2 linked regions of the Blastopirellula sediminis genome follow. The protein of the gene in region 2 interacts with the protein of the main gene of each other region in a pairwise test. Links are inferred from orthologs where the notes say so. Each region holds a gene or a part of one and is shown on either strand. Other genes may lie near its edges.

Evidence for each region. Proteins that work in one complex are often made in the same cells at the same time.
Region 1: the proteins of tpiA (region 2) and pepT interact in binary tests that used the Escherichia coli proteins (3 or more experiments, as listed by UniProt). The link is inferred for Blastopirellula sediminis from one-to-one orthologs.

Annotation. Positions count from the first base shown.
Region 1 is NZ_JAJKFT010000010.1:332,505-335,309, reverse strand. It holds pepT (peptidase T), read left to right. Parts: upstream 1-687; coding sequence 688-1,923; downstream 1,924-2,805. Other genes in the region: LOC68_RS12915 (hypothetical protein), read left to right, coding at 2,098-2,805; LOC68_RS12925 (class IV adenylate cyclase), read right to left, coding at 1-165. UniProt on the Escherichia coli protein: Cleaves the N-terminal amino acid of tripeptides.
Region 2 is NZ_JAJKFT010000004.1:666,305-669,242, forward strand. It holds tpiA (triose-phosphate isomerase), read right to left. Parts: upstream 1,879-2,938; coding sequence 1,123-1,878; downstream 1-1,122. Other genes in the region: LOC68_RS06470 (YicC/YloC family endoribonuclease), read right to left, coding at 1-496; secG (preprotein translocase subunit SecG), read right to left, coding at 572-1,078; LOC68_RS06485 (hypothetical protein), read left to right, coding at 2,160-2,477; LOC68_RS06490 (hypothetical protein), read left to right, coding at 2,726-2,938. UniProt on the Escherichia coli protein: Involved in the gluconeogenesis. Catalyzes stereospecifically the conversion of dihydroxyacetone phosphate (DHAP) to D-glyceraldehyde-3-phosphate (G3P).

The sequences.
Region 1 (2,805 bases), on a different replicon or contig from region 2:
CTCTTCGTCGTTGATCGTGCGCAGTTTCAAGCGACCATGGTGAGCCTGAAAGAAGACGTCGACTTGATCGAGCGTCCACGGTCCCTCAGTCGCGATGTCGGCCGCCAATTGGCGCAGTCGCTTCATGTCGCTAACGCGAGCCTTGATTTCTACATTCCGCGCCATGTCGCCACCCCATGAGCTTGAAGTCTCCCAGCGTTTTCCCCACTCTTTCGTAGCCCGCAGCGCGAGCGAGGGAAATGCGGACGCAAGGAAAGGTCCAATGTCTGAAGGAAGGGCGAATCTGGAGGAACGAACTCGCCCGAATTCGTCATTCGACATTATTCCCAACGCATTTCCCTCGCTTGCGCCGCGGGCTACCAATTGCGGTCCCCATGTTCCTGACGTAATCCCCCGCTGAAGCGAGCCCTGCATTGCGTCGCTCGGTCGGGAACATCGCGAAACGGGGCCGTCAGAAGCGGTTTCTGACGGGGAGTTCTCCTCTCCCTCGAATCCCTCGCTTCTCCAGCGGGCCCCCGTTTCGCGCCAGAAATAGGGCACTACTGCATTATAGGGAGGCGTACCCCGGAAAAATCGAGATCGCGCCTCCTCGCTCTCGTCCGTTGGTAGGTTGTCATTCGCGTCATCTGCGGGTGAAATAGAGCGACAGCCCAGCTTTGTTTCCTCCTTCTCTGAGACTCGTCTCCCATGACTCGCAAACGATTGTTGGATCGCTTTCTCCGCTACGTTCAGGTCGATACGACCGCTGGATCTCCGGGCAAGGAATATCCGAGTTCGAAGGGGCAATTGCAGCTGGGGAAATTGCTGGCCGAGGAAATCCGCGCCTTCGGCATCTCCAACGCCGAGCAAGACGAGTACGGCGTCATCTACGCTGAGATCCCCGGCAATGTGCCGGACGCTCCGGCGGTTGCGTTTTGCGCTCACATGGACACTTCGCCGGAGACGACCGGCGCGAACGTTAAACCGCAGGTCATCCAGAATTACGAGGGAGGCGATATCGTTTTGCCCGGCGATCCGAGCAAAGTGATTCGCGAAAGCGAGAACCCGGAACTCGCCGATCTGCACGGCGCAACGCTGATCACCACCGACGGCACGACGCTGCTGGGGGGCGATGACAAAGCGGGGATCGCCGTGATCCTGGAAATGGCGGAGCGGCTGATGGCCGATCCGCAGATTCCGCATGGTCCGGTGAAGATATTGCTCACTTGCGACGAAGAGATCGGCCACGGCGTCGACCATGTCGATCTGAAGCGTCTCGCGGCCGACGTTTGCTACACGCTCGACGGCGGCGGCGCCGACGAAATCAACGCCGAAACCTTCTCGGCCGACCTGGCGGTCGTCTCGGTCCACGGCGTCAACATTCATCCCTCGATCGCCAAGGGACGGATGGTCAACGCGCTGCGTGCGGCTGGGATGTTCCTTGATCGCTTGCCGCGCGACATGATGTCGCCGGAAACGACTGCCGGGCGCGACGGGTTTATCCATCCGGTCCATGTCAGCGGCGGGGTCGCTGAGGTCGAAATTCAATTCATTCTCCGCTCGTTCGATACCCAGGAACTGGAAAATCACGAAGACCTGCTGAACTCCACCGCTCGCAGCGTCGAAGCCGATTTGCCCGGATGCAAGCTGACGGTCGTCACGTCTCCCCAGTACCGCAATATGCGGGAAGGATTGGAGAAAGAGCCGCGGGCCCTCGCCTACGCGATTGAGGCCCACACGCGGCTTTCTCGCACCCCCAAATTGGAAGTGATCCGCGGCGGAACCGACGGTTCGATCCTGACCGAGCAAGGTTTGCCGACTCCAAATCTCTCAACGGGGCAACATAATCCACACTCCCCTTTGGAATGGGCCTGTCTTGATGAAATGGAGAAGGCAGTGGAACTTTTAATCTCCCTTGTTGGGGTCTGGGCCGAGAAGAAGTGATGGCGCCGCTAGCGTTGCATCACTCGTTTCCGGCACGTCGAGCGTTTTTGGGTGAAACAGGTAAACTCCCGAGCCCTTCGGTTCCGAAGATTCATCACGTGAGCATGCCGGCAATGCTTACGGCCACCCCTGACATGCGACGCTTGGCGTCGAAGCCGGAAGGAATGAATATCTGTGCGACTCTCGATCATCATCCCGGCGCTGCATGACGCAGCGCTGCTTGAAGAGACGATGCTGTCGGTGCTCGAAAACCGCCCCGCTTACGCCGATGTTGTTGTCGTTCATACCGGGTTCTACACCGACCCGTACGAACTGGCCGGCGAAGTGAAGTTTGTCGAAGCACGTAGTGCGATTAGCGAAGTTCAATGCTGGATGATCGGCGCCGCCGCATCCAGCGGCGAAATCGTCCACCTCCTCTCCTCCGGCGTGGTTGCAACCGCCGGTTGGACTGACGGCGTTCGTACGCTCTTCGCCGATCCGGCGGTCGCGTCCGTTTCGCCGGCGCTCCGGACCGGAGACGAAATCGCGTCGATCGGCGTCGCGGCCGATTCGCTTGGCTATCGTCGTTTCCTGCCGCTGGCCGAAGGGAAGTCGCTGGTCGGACCGAGTCGCCTGGCTGGGTTTTACCGCCGGACTTGGCTCGAACCGCTTTTGACCGCCGCCGCACAGCTCGGCGACGAAGCGGCCGATCTCGACATCGCCTACTCGCTGAAGGCGCAAGGTCTGCTGAGCCGCCCGACCGCCGCGTCGCAACTGATTGTCAAAGAGCACGCTTTGCAGCCGCAGCGCGATTTCGCCACGGCCGCCGCCGCCGAGCGGATCCGTGCTCGCCATCCGCAGCAGTTTGAGACCAGCGGCTACTGGAACCAGGTTTTCGCCCAG
Region 2 (2,938 bases):
TCTCCTGGCAGTTGCTCGACAAGTCGGCGGCCATCGCCTTCCCTTCTTCGCGACGCATCTGCGTGAAGCGAGTCAGGGCTTCGTTCAGCACTTTCTCTAGCAGCGGCCAATCGGCGTCGACGTCGATCGCTTCGGAGTTCTTTTCTTCGATCACCCCGGGCAATTGCAGCAGGCTGTCCCAGTGGGGCGTCTCAGCGATGCCAAGATCCGAGCTAACGGTCCGCAGCTGTTGCAAGTAGCTTTTCAGCACCGCCGAGTTCAAACGAAAGTCGTCGCCGCTCGCTTCGCGATGGACCCGATAGTTGACGTTGATCGTGCCACGCTTGGCGTGATTTCGGACCAGGGCTTCGATTTGCGGCTCGAAGCAAGCGTAACCCTCGGCGCCCCGGATGTTCAGCTTGAAGTAACGGTTGTTTACCGCGCGGACTTCCACGGTCACTGCCAAGCCGTTGAGCTGGGCATGCGATTCGCCAAAGCCTGTCATACTAAGCAGCACGGGCGGGACGCTTTCAAAGCGGGTCGGCGAGGACCGTCGGCCAATGCACGACGGTCGTAAAAATGGAGAGCCAGCTTACTCGGCCGGCTTTTCTTCCGACTTCGGAGCTTCGGCGGCCGGAACTTCAGCAGCAGGGGCATCCGTTTTCGGAGCTTCCACAGCCGGAGTTTCCGCCTTCGGCGCGTCGGTAGCCGGTTGATCCAGGGCCTTCATTTCGTCCGCGTTTTCAACTTCGGCCGCGCCTGGGTTGAAGCGTCCGGCGGGCGTCTCCGCTTTCTCGCCTTCGGCATCCGGCGTGGCGCCAAGCGTGCCGGTAATCGGCGCCGCGCCACCCTTTTGCAGCTTCGAGTCGCCGGAGGTTTGCAGCGTCGCCAACGCTACGCTGCAGAGCAGGATCCAGATCAACGTCACGATCGAGGTGACCTTGGTGAAGGTGTCGCCTGCCTTGGCGCCAAACGCGCTGGTGCCGCCGGCTCCGCCCAAGGCGCCGGTCAGACCGCCGCCACGACCACGCTGAACCAGAATCAGCAGGATCAGGAAGAGCGAGAGAGCACTCAGCACAAATCCGAATAAGTATTGCATCGATCGATCCGTGAGTAGTTGCAGGTTTCGGGCGTAGGCTTGCGTTACTTGGCGCCCGCGATGATTCCTAGGAAGCTGTCGGCCTTCATCGACGCGCCGCCGACGAGGGCGCCGTCAATGTTCGGCTGCGACAATAGTTCAGACGCGTTGTCCGGTTTGACGCTGCCGCCATATTGGATGCGGACTTTGTCGGCGACGGCCGAATTGTATCGGGCGGCGATGACCTTGCGAAGATCGGCGTGAACCGCTTCGGCTTGCTCCGGCGTCGCGACTTTGCCGGTGCCGATCGCCCAAACCGGCTCGTAGGCCAGCACGACGGTTTCCATCTGCTCGGCCGAGACGCCGGCGAGCGAACCGTAAAACTGTTCGGCGACGACGTCGGCCGTTTTGTTCGATTCTCGTTCTTCCAGCAGTTCGCCGACGCAGACGATCGGGATCAGGCCGCCATTGAGGGCCGCGTGAACCTTCTTGTTAATCAGCGAGCTGCTTTCGCCGAAGATGTGGCGGCGTTCGCTGTGTCCCAGGATCACGTACTGGCAACCGACGTCTTTCAGCATTGCGGCCGAAACTTCGCCGGTGAATGCACCGGAGGCTTCAAAGTAGATGTTTTGTCCGCCGACGCCGATCGGGCTGTCGCCGGCCGCCGTGACGATCGCGTCGAGGTAGATCGACGGCGGGCAAACCGCCACTTCTACCGAGCAATCAGCCGGAAGACCAGCGGCGATCCCTTGAACCAGGGCGATCCCTTCGGCCCGGGTGGAGTTCATTTTCCAGTTACCGGCGATAAAAGGTCGTCTCACGGGAGCAGTCCTCTGGATGGCTGGGAACAACGAGTGATATCGAATGAATGACAGCAAGCCGCCAAGAACGAATCGATCAATATAGCACGACTCCAGACCCGCCGTCGAGAGGAGGAATTTCGCCCCTTTCTCCCTTTTTCCCGCGAAAAGCGAGCTTGAAGACTAGTTCTGCAGGGTGGTGAGTATTGCAGGCGTGGTTCGTTTGGGGGCCTAATAGCATCTGCTGACTTGATTTGACCGCAAGGTTTTCCCAGTCGTTTCAATCTTTGAAAGTGCAGGCTATGGTCGCGACTCAATTGCGTCGTCAGTTTCAGAAGTTCGGGCATTGGATTCTTCTTGGCGTCTCCGTCGTGATGCTGGCGGTCGTCTTGGCCGGACCGAGCGCCACCAACACCGACGTCGCCTGGCATGGGCGACGTGTCTATCGCGCCTACTACGCTCCGGTTGTTCCTGTCGTTCCGGTTGTGCCGGTATATCGGCCTGTGATACGTCGGGCCTACTACGCTCCCGTCGTTCCGATCGCGCCAGTCGCTCCTGTTTACTATGGAGCCCCGTACGGTGGCGCCGTTGTTTCGCCTTATGCCGAAGTTTACTGGTAATCCGCGCCGAAGCTTATTAGGTAAAGCGTCGCTTGGCGTGATCGCTTAAGGATTGCCGTTTCGGTTACCCTCGCCACTGGGCGAGGGTGTTGCGATGGCGGTCGCTACGCAGCCAAGTTGAAATTTGCCAGCGAGAGAGTCTGCGCGGAGAGGCGTCGCTTGCGACGTCAGCGTCTGGCAATAGCTAGTCCCGATCGCTTGGAGGCGATCGGGAACGCATCTCCACTTGAAACTAACGGAGTAGTGAAATGAAAGCGGCTCAGTCTCGCCCGCACGTCCAAACCTGGGGACGCCGATTCTGTCTGTTTGCGGCGACGGTTGCGCTGACCTTCGCTTTTGCGGCGCCTGGTTTTATTGGTTCCGATTCGGCAACTGCATCCCCGGCGGAAGAAGTTGCGTGGAACGGCGAAGGGATTTACGGCCCAATCTATCGTGGTCCGATCTTCGCCCGGGTGAAGTAT